Regions from separate parts of the Lysinibacillus sp. OF-1 genome, predicted to be linked through region 3. Evidence: riboswitches for the same ligand, from Rfam matches in the RefSeq annotation. Region 3 holds a riboswitch; each other region holds the start of a gene.
What was found. A riboswitch is a leader RNA that binds a small molecule or an ion and turns the genes downstream of it on or off. The one in region 3 is predicted to bind S-adenosylmethionine.
Positions count from the first base shown of each region.

Region 1 (4,751 bases), 130 kb from region 3:
CTTCATCAACATTTATATAGTACTAATTATAACTAAACAATTTCTAAACAATCATAAAATATACTCATAAACACCTACATTTTATGTAATTTAATAATATTTGTGCAATAATGTTCATCCTATTTAACAAATAATTTCAGAATTACTTTCTAACTCTAAAAAAATCAACACTAAATTATGTTAATTATTGGTAAATCAACATTTTTTAATAATTGCAATAAAAATAGCCCCCTCAAGTATCATTAATGAGCGATACTTGAGGGGGCTAATAAAAAAGTAAGTGAGTTAGATCACTCACTTACCCTTTTAATTATTGTACTGGTACTACTGCACCTTTCCATTCTTCTAAAATGAAGTCTTGGATTTCTTTAGAAGTTAATACTTCTAATAATTTTTTAATTTCTGGTCTTGTTTCGTCGCCTGCACGTACTGCGATAATATTCACATATGGAGATTCTTTGTCTTCAAGAGAAATAGCATCTTCGATTGGATTTAAACCATTATCGATCGCAAAGTTAGAGTTGATAAGTACTGCATCGCCCTCATCATTTTCATACATTTGTACAAGCATTTCTGGTGCAGTATTCGCATCGAATTTAAAGTTTTTAGGATTTTCTTCAATATCCTTTATTTCTGCTGCCGTTTTATCAATACCTTCTTTTAATTTAATTAAGCCTTTAGCTTCCAGTAATGATAGCATACGACCGTGGTCTGATACTGAGTTAGAAAGTAAGATTGTTGCGCCTTCAGGCAGATCTTCTAAAGTTTTATATTTTTTTGAGTAAATACCGATTGGTTCAATATGAACGCCACCAGCATTCACGAAATCATAGCCATTATCTTTAATTTGCAGCTCTAAGTATGGAATATGTTGGAAATAGTTTGCATCAAGTATTTTTGAATCTAGATCTTGGTTTGGAAGAACATAATCTGTATAAGTTTCAATTTCAAGGTCGATGCCTTCTTTAGCTAAAATTGATTTTGCTTTATCTAGGATAACTGCGTGTGGTGTATTAGAAGCACCTACTTTTAATGTTACATTGTCTTTACTATCTGTTTGATCAGATGCTGAATTGGCATCTTCTTTTTTATCTGTACCACAAGCTGCTAATGCTAGTACAAGTATAGATAAAAATAATCCTGCTAATAACTTTTTCATTTATGACACTCCCTTTTATTTGTTTCAAATATGTTAGCGGTTAGAACCGGATTAACCTCTTTTAGTCTTACTAACGTTTATCGATCTTCACCGTTATGAGATCACCAATCCATTGAATGATAAATACAACTACTAAGATCAAAATAGTTGCCATTAATGTCACATCTTGGCGATTTCGTTGGAAGCCGTCTAGGAAAGCTAAGTTACCAAGACCACCTGCACCGATAATCCCTGCCATTGCAGTATAACCAACGAGGGCAACAGCCGTTACAGTAATTCCTGAAATTAGTGCTGGTAAAGATTCAGGGATCAGTACTTTCCAAATAATTGTGGATGTTTTTGCCCCCATTGAACGGGCTGCTTCAATGACACCTTTATCTATTTCACGTAACGCAATCAATACCATACGAGCGTAGAACGGGGCTGCACCGATAATTAGAGCAGGTAATGCCGCATTTGCTCCCCGAATCGTACCAAGTAAGAATTTCGTAAATGGAATTAATAAAATAATTAACACGATAAATGGGATGGAGCGGAAAATATTAACGATTGAACCCGTTAAAAAGTTAACCATTTTATTAGCCCATAGCTGATTAGGGCTTGTTAAAAATAGAACGATCCCAATGACTAACCCAAGAATAAATGTGACAACTGTAGAAATTGCCGTCATGTACAATGTTTCATACATAGCTTGCCACATATTTTCCCAGTCTACGTTTGGAAAAAGATTAGTTAGCATTTGCGATCACCTCCGTTTGTACTTCGACTGTATTTAAATAACGAAGGGCTTCAGCCACATTTGTTTTCGAGCCATCAATTTGCACAATCAGTGTACCGTATGCACCGTTTTTCGTTTGCGAAATATTACCATGAACAATGCTTACTTCTACATCAAATTGTTTCACAAGATGTGAGATAACCGGCTGCTCGGTCTTTTCACCAACAAAAATCAGTTTGACAAGTTGTCCAGTTGGATAATTTGTTTTGATTTGTGCCACCGTATCCTGTGTTTCCTTTGTATCCGTAATCTGAGATACGAATTTTTTAGTAATAGCCGCTTGTGGTGCTTGGAAAACTTGCAATACCTCACCACGTTCCACTATTTCGCCTGCCTCCATGACCGCTACACGATGACAAATTTTGCGGATGACATGCATTTCATGGGTAATCAAAACGATTGTTAAGCCTAAACGTTCATTGATATCAACGAGTAAATCAAGAATGGCATCCGTCGTTTCAGGATCGAGTGCGGAAGTCGCCTCATCACATAGTAAAACCTCTGGATTATTCGCTAATGCACGGGCAATCCCTACACGCTGCTTTTGTCCACCAGAAAGCTGGGATGGATATGCCCTGTCACGTCCCTCTAGACCAACAAGTGCAATTAATTCCTTCACTCGTGCTTCACGTTGAGCCTTTGAAACACCTGCTATTTCTAGAGGAAATGCAATATTTTCGGCAACTGTTCTAGACCAAAGTAAATTGAAATGTTGGAAAATCATACTTACCTTTTGTCTAGCTGCTCTAAGCTTTTGCCCTTTAATCGATGAAAATTCTTGACTGTTCACCGTTACTGTTCCTGTTGTCGGTTTCTCTAAACCGTTTAATAAACGAATCATGGTACTCTTACCAGCGCCACTATAGCCGATAATGCCAAAAATTTCACCTTTATTAATGGTAAGGTTGACGTCTTTGACTGCCGTTAATTCGCCATTTGCTGTTTTGTACTTCTTCGTAATATTTTGAAGCTGGATCATAGCGAATACTCCTTTTCTCATATAGAAAACCCCTTCACTCACAGACAAGTAGAAGGGGTCACGTATAATAACGTTAAACCGTTCTCTCATCTTTCAAAGAAAAATCTTTGAGTGATTTGGCACCTTTTCACTTTGTGATGGTTGCCGGGCTTCATAGGGCACTTCCCTCCGCCACTCTTTATAAGAGTTCGATATATTTAATGTTTTAGTAATATATTTGATACTTTACCACGCTAGTAAAGTTCAGTCAATTGATTTTTTTAACAATTCGTATAAAAATGGTACGGATTGAAAAGCATAAATCTTATCTGTCACTTTTCCGCCATCACTAACAAGTAAACACGGAACACTTTCAATTTGGTGCTCAACAGCAACATACTCTAAAAAATTTATATTCGCTTTACCTATTGGTAGCTGTGGCAGTAATTGTTCAATAATGGCCATCATTTTAGATGCCACTGCACACGTTCCACACATCGGTGTATATAAATAAAATGCAGCTTTCTGTCCAGACTGTTTAGCCGTTTCCCACTGCTCTTTTGACCATTCTTCCATTTCCTCACGCAACCTTACAAAATATATTCATTATGGATTGAAAAATGTGCACGCAGTAATATCATCGCTAACACTTTTCTTGGTGTCGTCTCTACTTCCTTATAGGTTGGCATTGTACGTAAATGCTCTGCCTCTGGATAATGTCTGTCCATTAATGCACGTAGCTTATCGCCTGAAGTATCTGCATCAAAAAAAGTAAATAGCTCACAGCTCTCATAGGGATCGAGCAGCTCTTCTAATTGATGCACACCAATTGTACCATTCGTACATAGTATTGTAACATTCTCATTTAAAATTGGCTCAATTTGTAGCTTATCTGAGCGTCCTTCTACTATTAAGCATTTTCCCTCGAACATTACGCCACCTCCATTTAGACATCCCCATTATAAGTCATTATATAACAAAAAACGCCGGTAGTTTCCGACGTTTTTCGATTATAGCTTGTCTTATTCAGCGATCATTTCTTCGTATTGCTCTGCTGTCATTAGTTTTTCAACTTCTGATGCATCAGCAGGCTCCACAACGATCATCCATGCTTTTTCATATGGTGATTCATTAACGAATTCTGGGCTATCTTCTAAATCTGCATTTACTTCAACTACAGTACCTGAGATTGGTGCATACAATTCAGAAACAGTTTTAACTGATTCTACGCTACCGAATGGATCATCTGTTTTGATTTCGTCGCCAACTTGTGGAAGCTCAACGAAAACGATATCTCCTAATTCAGATTGTGCGAAGTGAGTAATACCAATACGTACTTTTCCATCTTCTGTTTTTACCCATTCATGTTCTTCAGAATAACGTAAGTCTTTAGGTGTGCTCATGCAAAAAACCCCTCCATAAATATGTAATATATTCACTTTCAGTGTGCCATACTTCTCCTATAAAAACAAGATTCAATTACGTGCCAGCTTAATTGCAGTCCACAATTTTTTCAAGTTACTTGAAATACATCTCTGTTAAAAATTTGTGACATCTGCCGGTGACTTTATCTCGGTTAGAAGAGTCGTTCGATCCTGTTTAAATACGGCTATTTCCAAGTTTGCTCAAAATCTGATTCTTTAAACCCTAGCGTTACTTTTTGGCCATCCGTTACGATTGGACGTTTGATTAACATCCCATCAGAAGCAAGTAGCCCCAGCTGCTCATCTTCAGTCATTTCCGCTAGCTTGTCCTTTAAACCAAGCTCACGATATTTCATACCCGATGTATTAAAAAATTTCTTCAAAGGCAGTCCACTGGCTTGCCAAATGGCTTTTATTTCATCCTTTGTTGGC
Region 1 covers NZ_CP102798.1:3,710,028-3,714,778, forward strand. Annotated here, with positions in the region: gene NV349_RS18225 (MetQ/NlpA family ABC transporter substrate-binding protein) at 311-1,159, opposite strand; gene NV349_RS18230 (methionine ABC transporter permease) at 1,230-1,898, opposite strand; gene NV349_RS18235 (methionine ABC transporter ATP-binding protein) at 1,888-2,916, opposite strand; SAM riboswitch class I at 3,000-3,103, opposite strand; gene NV349_RS18240 (thioredoxin family protein) at 3,160-3,471, opposite strand; gene NV349_RS18245 (toprim domain-containing protein) at 3,486-3,827, opposite strand; gene gcvH (glycine cleavage system protein GcvH) at 3,918-4,298, opposite strand; gene NV349_RS18255 (arsenate reductase family protein) at 4,505-4,751, opposite strand, start outside.
Region 1: it holds a riboswitch for S-adenosylmethionine, as region 3 does, so the genes downstream of both, NV349_RS18235 (methionine ABC transporter ATP-binding protein) here and metK (methionine adenosyltransferase) in region 3, are expected to answer to the same signal.

Region 2 (4,751 bases), 1.3 Mb from region 3:
TTCTAGTGTATTTTCCTTTATCGAGTCAATATTCATTCTGTATCCGCCCCAAACACTACCAAGGCTCGTGAAAAAGAATGCTGCCATCGCAACTCCCATAATTAAATGCTTTAGTTTTAATTGATGTGATTTCATTTCTTCTCTCCTATTTACGTTAATTTTATATGTATTTTTTGAGAGATACTTTATTAATAAATGGGGTAATAGTATCATTTCCAAATTGCGTAAGAAGAATCCAATACACCACTAGGATTGTATCAATAAAAAGGGTCGTATCATATAGCTAGCTAGTAAACAAAATTCTACAATTTATTTTCTTAAATTAAATATTCTAACAACTGACAACTATTGTCTGAAATTTGATAAAAAATCTAAATTCTAAATTTTTTTACTTTTATTGTTATTCTGACATATGAAAGTTGAAATGTTTATTTTATAATGAAAAATAGCATAGGCAAGTTAAGGTCTATTCTGTTATAATACTACTTAAAATAAAATAAACTGTATTAATACAGAATCGAACGTTACGCTTTTCACACAATGGGGATTATGAGAAAAGCGCTACGCTTCCATCAATGGGATGGTCGTGTAGCCTACACAAAAAGGGGTTGGAAGATTTGGGCATTTTACAAGGGTTAAAAATTCTCGATTTTTCTGCATTACTACCAGGGCCAATGGCGACAATGATTTTTGCTGATTTAGGAGCAGATGTCATCCATGTTGAATCTTCAAAGCGCGTTGATTTAACACGAATTATGCCTCCCTATGATGAAGATCATGAGGCTTACATTCATCAACATTTAAATCGATCTAAAAAATCAATTACATTAAATCTTAAATCACCAGAGGCTATAGACATTGTAAAATCACTGGTGCAAGAGTATGACGTTATTATCGAAGGTTTTCGGCCTGGTGTCATGCAACGCCTTGGCATTGGCTATGAAGCTCTAAAGGAAATAAATCCAAAGGTTATCTATTGTGCGATTACTGGTTACGGACAAACTGGACCTTATAGCAATCGACCTGGACACGATAATAACTATTTATCTTTAGCAGGCTTACTCGATTATTCACGCCATAAGGATAAAAAGCCTGTCTCCATGGGGGTTCAACTAGCTGATATAGCTGGAGGGACAATGCATGCCGCAATTGGGGTACTGGCTGCTGCCCTTCATCGTGAAAAAACAGGCGAAGGACAATTCATAGATATTAGTATGACAGATGCTGTCTTTTCGCTGAATGCTATGTATGGTGCTGCGTTTATTGGGGGTGGTCGTGTACCACAGCCAGAGCAAGAAATTTTAAACGGAGGCAGTTACTATGATTTTTACAAAACAAAAGATGGACGCTTCTTCTCTGTCGGTAGCTTAGAACCTCAATTTCGTAAACTGCTCTGTGAAGCACTCGACATTCCTGAGTTGATTGATAATACCTTTAATGATTCTTACTATACGCAAATACGCTTTAAAGAGGCTGTTCATGATGCCTTTCTATCAAAGACATATGAGGAATGGCTTGAGGTATTTAACGAGGATTTTGAAGGTTGTGTAGAGCCTGTACTCACTTTTCCAGAAGCATGTGAGCATCCACAGTTGAAGGCTCGCGGCATGATCGTCGATATTCCAAAAAGCGATGGCACCATGCAACAGCAAATTGCTTCTGCCTTTAAATTTGATGGCACTGAGCCTGAGTACAAGTATGTCGGTGCCAAGCTTGGAGAGCATAATGAAGAAGTATTAACTGCACTTGGCTATAATGATGAACAAATTGCTAGTTTACGAGAAAAGGGCGTTTTAGAATAACGGAAAGGTTCAATTTGGAAGTAGGCAATTTTCAAATTGAACCTTTTTATGGCTGCCTGCTCATTGACATCCTCAGTAACATAAGCATAAATTATTTCACTAGAAAAAACGCGGCTACCAATGTACTCCTGCTGTTATAACAGTAAATGGATTTATTTTTCTAATAAAACTTTTTAAAAGAAATGTTGACATATAATTCATCAAGCATTATAGTATTGTTTAAATCTTAACAGACAATTAAATACGATAATTTCTTCTTATCCAGAGAGACTGAGGGACAGGCCCAATGAAGTCTCGGCAGCGGGTTATTAACATAATACCGTGCCAATTCCTGCAAATGTACTTACATTTGAAAGATGAGAAGGAAGTAGTTTCTTCAATAGTGGGGACCTTCCTTTTTTCTTAATCGATAAGAACAAAAGGAAGGTCCTTTTTGTTCTTTATTTTTAAATAGGGAGTTGAGCAAGTAAATGATTGAATTTCAGAATGTAGCGAAAACCTTTAAATTTGGTGATCGTGAAGTGAATGCAGTGAAAGATGTATCTCTTTCAATTCAGCAGGGAGAGATTTTTGGAATTATTGGATTTAGTGGTGCAGGAAAGAGCACATTATTGCGACTTGTGAATCTATTAGAAAGTCCAACCCATGGCACTGTTCAAGTACAAGGTGTTGATATTAATTCGCTCACACCAAAAGAGGTAAGAAAGCTGAGAAGAAGAATCGGCATGATTTTTCAAAATTTCAACTTATTCTCCTCAAGAACGGTAGCTGGAAATGTAGCCTATCCACTTAAGCTGGCGGGAGTGCCTAAAAAAGAAATTAATGAAAGAGTTGCAGAACTTCTTAGTTTTGTTGGTCTTACAGAAAAAGCGAACGATTACCCTGAGCAATTATCTGGAGGCCAAAAACAGCGGGTTGGCATTGCGAGGGCGCTTGCTACCTCCCCTGATATATTAATTTGTGATGAAGCAACCTCAGCGCTCGATCCAGATACAACTGGGGAAATTCTCCGCCTTCTCAAAAAAGTAAACAAGGATTTAGGAATCACTATTTTGCTAATCACACATGAGATGAATGTCATCCAACAAATATGTGACAGAGTAGCAGTCATGGAAAATGGAGCAGTAATTGAATCTAATTCAGTTTTTGATATTTTTACAAATCCACAGCATTTAACGACTCAACGGTTTATTCAATCGGTTCAGCAAGATCGACCATCTGCATCTCTATTAGAGGAATGGAGAAAAAAAGGCGGCAAAAATTTATACCGTGTTATTTTTAAAGGTGATATTGCTAGCGATCCTATCCTTTCTCGCGTAACAAGAAAATTTGATGTGGACGTTAATATCGTCTATGGCTCTGTCCGAGAAATTCAGGAGAAGTTCTATGGGAACTTGCTCGTCTCATTTGAGGGACATAGCGATAAAATACCTAGTGTTCTTACTGAATTACAAGACATTGTAACTGTTGAGGAGGTAAAATTCAATGAAGGTTGATTGGACGACTTTTTGGCCCCGTATTTTTGAATCTACGGGTGAAACGATTTTAATGGTTATTATAACCCTTATCTTCGGTTCTATTCTTGGTATAACAATAGGTTTACTACTATATGTGACACGAAAAGGAAATATTTTAGAGAACAAATTCGTGTTTCAATTGTTAAATTTTTTAATTAATATTATTCGCCCAGTTCCATTTATTATTTTTCTAGTGGCCATTAGCCCATTAACAAGAATGGTTGTTGGAACAACGATTGGTACGTGGGCAGCAATCTTTCCGATGACGATTGCCTCATCATTTGGTATTGCGAGAGTAGTAGAGAATAACTTAGTTAGCATTGACCCTGGGGTAATTGAAGCCGCAAAGGCAATGGGAGCAAGTCCTCTACAAATTATTTTTACTGTATTAATTCCAGAGGCACTTGGACCGTTAATTTTAGGCTTAACGTTTGTGACAGTCGGTTTAATAGATTTCTCTGCAATGGCTGGTACAGTTGGCGGAGGCGGTTTAGGTCATATTGCTATGACATATGGTTATCAACGCTTTGATGGAAGTGTCATGCTTGTGACCGTTATTATTCTTATTATTCTTGTACAAATTGCGCAGTGGATTGGGAATAAGCTATCAAGAAAAATTATGCGACGGTAAGAAGGACATTTTTCATTTGAATAAAACAACGAAAGAGGAGATTAATAATGAAAAAGTGGTTTAGTATTTTATTAGTTTTAACAGCCGTATTAGCATTGGCTGCCTGTGGGTCTGATTCAGCTACAGATAATGCTAAAAAAGAAGAAAAGGTAAAGATTGGTGTAACTGGAACAGATGGTGAAGTATGGCCGATTTTAAAAGAGAAAGCTAAAAAGGAAGGGATTGAAATTGAGCTTGTTGAGTTCTCTGACTATACATTGCCGAATCAGGCATTAGCAAATAAAGAAATTGATATTAATTCCTTTCAGCATATCGCGTTTCTAACACAATTTACTAAAGAAAATAATGTCGATTTAGTTCCAATTGGTGCTACTGTTATTGCTCCAATGGGAATATATTCAGAGAAAGTGAAGGATGTTAACGAAATTAAAAAAGGTGACAAAATTGCTATCCCTGATGACCCTTCCAACCAGGCTCGTGCATTAAGATTATTAGAATCAGCTGGCTTAATTAAATTGGCAGATGATTTTGGTCTCTTCGGTGACCCAAGTAAAATCGTCGACAACCCGAAAGATTTAGACATTTTACCGATTGTAGCTCAACAAACACCACGTGTATTACCAGATGTAGTTGCATCCGTTATTAATAATGGAGTTGCTGGACAAGCTGGGTTTGATCCCGTAAAGGACCCCATTTATCTTGAAGATGCCAACGATCCAAACGCCTTACCTTATGTGAACATTTTTGCTGCACGAGCAGATGATCAAGATAATAAAACATATCAGAGAATTGTCGAGCTGT
Region 2 covers NZ_CP102798.1:202,961-207,711, reverse strand. Annotated here, with positions in the region: gene NV349_RS01025 (sensor domain-containing diguanylate cyclase) at 1-135, opposite strand, end outside; gene NV349_RS01020 (CaiB/BaiF CoA transferase family protein) at 618-1,802, shown strand; SAM riboswitch class I at 2,057-2,165, shown strand; gene NV349_RS01015 (methionine ABC transporter ATP-binding protein) at 2,273-3,298, shown strand; gene NV349_RS01010 (methionine ABC transporter permease) at 3,288-3,950, shown strand; gene NV349_RS01005 (MetQ/NlpA family ABC transporter substrate-binding protein) at 3,998-4,751, shown strand, end outside.
Region 2: it holds a riboswitch for S-adenosylmethionine, as region 3 does, so the genes downstream of both, NV349_RS01015 (methionine ABC transporter ATP-binding protein) here and metK (methionine adenosyltransferase) in region 3, are expected to answer to the same signal.

Region 3 (4,751 bases):
CTTTCTCTTTAGCTTCCAGAGGATTGACAGCTATTACATTATGAGGTGCATCTAGCACTGCTGTTTTATCAGTGTCAGGATTTAATGCCAGATTATAAAAGTAATTTCCTGCAAAAAAACCAGCGCCAACAAATAAAGCTAACAACATTATAAGAATAGAAAATAGTATTTTATATTTTTTTGTCATATGTATCTCCCTAATACTAGCTACCTTCAAGGTAAAGAAAAAGAGAACGAATGAATTCGTTCCCTTTGATTCTTGTGTCTAGTCGTTATTTTAATGGGCCACCAAGTGTAGTAATGGCATCAGAAACGTTTGAGAATTTCTTGAAGTTTTCGTTGAATAAGCCTGCAAGTTCAGCAGCTTTCGCATCATATGCAGCTTTATCTGCCCATGCTTCACGAGGATTTAACACTTCTGACGGTACACCTTCAACTGCTGTTGGAATGTGTAAACCGAAGACAGCATCTTGTGTCGTTTCAACATTTGTTAATTTTCCGTCGATTGCTGCACGTACCATTGTGCGTGTGTAAGACAGCTTCATACGGCTACCTGTACCATATTCGCCACCAGTCCAACCAGTGTTCACTAGGAATACTTGTGCACCATGCTCGTCAATTTTTTGACCTAACATTTCTGCGTACACTGTTGCTGGAAGTGGAAGGAATGGAGAACCGAAGCAAGTAGAGAATACTGGTTCTGGCTCTGTTACACCGCGTTCAGTTCCAGCAAGCTTAGAAGTGAAACCGCTTAGGAAGTGATACATTGCTTGCTCTTTTGTTAATTTACTGATTGGAGGTAATACGCCAAACGCATCAGCTGTTAGGAAGATGATTGTTTTTGGATGACCTGCAACAGAAGGATCAACAATATTTTCGATGTATTGGATTGGATAAGCTACACGTGTATTTTCTGTTAATGAACCATCATCATAGTCACAAATACGAGTTTCTGGATCAACAGCTACGTTTTCTAAAACAGAACCGAAGCGGATTGCATTGTAGATTTCTGGTTCTTTCTCAGCAGAAAGGTTGATTGTTTTTGCATAGCAGCCACCCTCAATGTTGAATACACCATTATCAGACCAGCCGTGTTCATCGTCACCAATTAGCTTACGATCTGGATCAGCGGATAATGTCGTTTTACCAGTACCAGATAGACCGAAGAATAATGCCACATCGCCAGCTTCACCAACGTTTGCTGAACAGTGCATTGAAAGGATACCTTGCTGTGGTAATAAGTAGTTCATGATACCAAAAATAGATTTTTTCATTTCACCAGCATATTCAGTACCACCGATTAAGATCATTTTCTTTTCAAGTGATACAATGATGAAAGTTTCAGAAGCAGTACCATCAACTGCAGGGTCTGCTTTAAAGTTAGGAGCAGAGATGACAGTGAAGTCTGCAACATGAGAAGCTAATTCTTCTTCAGTTGGACGGATAAATAATTGATGAGCAAAAAGGTTGTGCCAAGCGTATTCATTAATTACTTGGATGCTTAATTGTGAATCTTTGTCAGCACCTGCGAAGCCTTTAAATACGAATAACTCGTCACGTTCTTTTAAATATTTTATTACTTTTACATATAAGTTATCGAACACTTCAGAAGAAATCGGTTGGTTGACTTTACCCCAGTCAATTTGATCTTTTGTGCTTTCTTCTTCTACCGTATATTTATCTTTAGGTGAACGACCAGTGTATTTGCCAGTTTCTGCACGAACTGCGCCATCTACTGTTAACATTGCTTCACCACGAGATGTAGCTTTTTCTGCTAATTGTGGTACTGAAAGTTGAACATTAATGTTACCGCCGTTTAATAATTCCTTCAGTTCGTTTGCAATTTCTACTGAATTCATCGATTAAATACCATCCTTTTTTATAGTATTCCCTTGATTTAGAGGGATTTTTTCTTAATTTCAAAAATAGTATAACACAATTGCTTAAATAATCTATACTAATTAAGAAATTATTTTAGAGTTTTTATCACTTTTCAATAAACTGACAAAAAATAATGTTTTTCGAGTAGAATCCGATCAATCCTACTGTAATTAGGCGCAAAAATTGAGCCACACATATGTTACCACAAGTAGCTAGGTATGTTGTAGGGATTAATTTGCTTCTATTTACATCATCATCCAAGTATGAAAAGTTTTTGTGTAATCAGTTCCTTCCTTTCTATACAGTAATACATAAGAAAATATTTGACAACGTTCAACCTTTTCAGTAACATGAAAATGAACGGATACTCTTATCCCGAGCTGGTGGAGGGTCAGGCCCTGTGAAACCCGGCAACCTGCATGTTTTATTTCACAGCATGCGTTGGTGCCAACCTGATGCAAGGGAACATCCCTTGAACGATAAGAGTGAAAGGTTACGAAGTCATTATTCCTTTCCTCATGTGCAGTAACGTGAGTAAAGGATTTTTTTATTGCTAAAAAAGAATGTAAAGGTAAGTATATGTAGTTCTTTCCTTATTATAATGACAGATCTTTCGAAATCCTCGTGTTAAAAGCAGCAGTAACGGCTTGAGAGTTCAATCCTTAGGAGCGGACTTGACATGGGTAATGAGTACCGTATTCATACACAACTACTTTTTGTAAGAGTAATAGGAGGAAAACCAAATGACAAACCGTCGACTGTTTACATCAGAGAGTGTAACAGAAGGACATCCAGATAAGATTTGTGACCAAATCTCGGATGCCATTTTAGATGCTATTTTAGCAGAAGATCCAAATGCACGTGTAGCGTGTGAAACAACTGTCACAACAGGATTAGTATTAGTAGCAGGAGAAATAACTACTTCTACTTACGTTGATATTAAAGGTATCGTTCGTGATACTGTAGCAGAAATTGGCTATACACGTGGTAAATATGGCTTTGATGCTGAAAATCTAGCGGTGCTTGTAGCTATTGGCGAACAATCGCCTGATATTGCACAAGGTGTTGACCAAGCTTTAGAGGCTCGTGAAGGCTCTATGACAGATGCTGATATTGAAGCAATTGGTGCTGGTGACCAAGGTCTAATGTTTGGTTATGCATGTAATGAAACACCTGAACTAATGCCATTGCCAATCAGCTTAGCACATAAATTAGCACGCCGATTAACAGAAGTTCGTAAATCAGGTGAATTAGCGTATTTACGTCCTGATGGAAAAACACAAGTAACGATTGAATATGATGACAATAATGTACCTGTGCGAGTGGATACAATTGTTATTTCAACACAACATGATGAAGAAGCAACACTTGAACAAATTCAAGCTGATCTGAAAGAATTTGTTATTGCACCCGTTGTGCCAAGTGAATTATTAGATGCAAACACGAAATACTTTATTAACCCGACTGGCCGTTTTGTTATCGGTGGACCTAAAGGGGACGCTGGTTTAACAGGACGTAAAATCATTGTTGATACATACGGTGGTTATGCACGTCACGGTGGTGGCGCATTCTCTGGTAAGGATGCAACAAAGGTAGACCGTTCAGCGGCTTATGCGGCACGTTATGTAGCAAAAAACATTGTAGCAGCTGGCTTGGCAGAACGCGCTGAGGTACAACTTGCCTATGCGATTGGTGTGGCTCAACCAGTTTCCATTGCGGTTGACACATTTGGTACAGGTAAAGTGAAAGAAAGCGCAATCGTAGAGTGGGTACGTGAGCTATTTGATTTACGTCCAGCAGGTATTATTAAAATGCTAGATTTACGTCGTCCGATTTATAAACAAACGGCAGCTTATGGTCATTTTGGTCGTACAGATTTAAATGTACCATGGGAACAAATCGATAAAGCAGATGCTCTACGAGAAAAGGCACATCTATAAACTATTGAGCTAAAGTAATGAATACATTAGAAAATTATTCTAATGTATTAAAAAGGAAAGGGGCAATATTGTCCCCTTTGTTTTACAAAAAATCCCTCGCTACGATCCGTGAACATTTTGGTTACACGGAAATGCGAGGTATTTTTTTCGTTAATATTGAATTTTTGTGTATATTGTTTACTTCTGAAGGGATTTATAATATTGTCCTTTTTCTGCATATTCGCGCACGATACGTTCCATATCCTCTTTATCTTCTGCATTTAATTCACGGACTACTTTTGCCGGACGACCTAATGCTAAACTATTCGGAGGAATGACTTTACCAGGAGGTACTAGGCTTCCTGCCCCAATAAATGCACCCTCTCCAATCTCTGCCCCGTCTAATATAATGGAGCCCATACCAATTAAAGCATTTTTGCGAATTGTACAGCTATGTAAAGTGACTTGGTGTCCAACTGTTACCTCATCTTCAATAATTAGCGGAAATTTTGGGCTTTGATGTAAGCAACAAAGATCTTGGATACTGACACGTTTCCCAATAATGGTTGGGGAAACATCACCACGAATGACCGTATTAAACCAAATGGTTGTTTCAGCACCAATTGTTACGTCGCCCGTAACAGTTGCGTAATCAGCAATGAAGACAGATGGATCGATCTTTGGCATTTTATCTTTAAATGGATAAATCATGAAAATCGCCTCAATTCTTTCTATAATGTAGTATTATCGTATCAAATACGCAACTTTATGGAAATATAAAATTAAAATGAGCTATTTATTTCGATATAATCAATGTGTAATTATTTTTTAGGAGGACTATGTGAATGTGGAAATGGGAAGCTGAAGGACAAGCAAAGGCTGTGATTGCTATAGTTCATGGTGCATATGAAAATCACCGATGGTATGCATGGCTGATAGAGAAATTAAGAT
Region 3 covers NZ_CP102798.1:3,578,814-3,583,564, reverse strand. Annotated here, with positions in the region: gene NV349_RS17430 (alpha/beta hydrolase) at 1-187, opposite strand, end outside; gene pckA (phosphoenolpyruvate carboxykinase (ATP)) at 273-1,859, opposite strand; SAM riboswitch class I at 2,249-2,367, shown strand; gene metK (methionine adenosyltransferase) at 2,625-3,821, shown strand; gene NV349_RS17415 (gamma carbonic anhydrase) at 3,999-4,511, opposite strand; gene NV349_RS17410 (alpha/beta hydrolase) at 4,646-4,751, shown strand, end outside.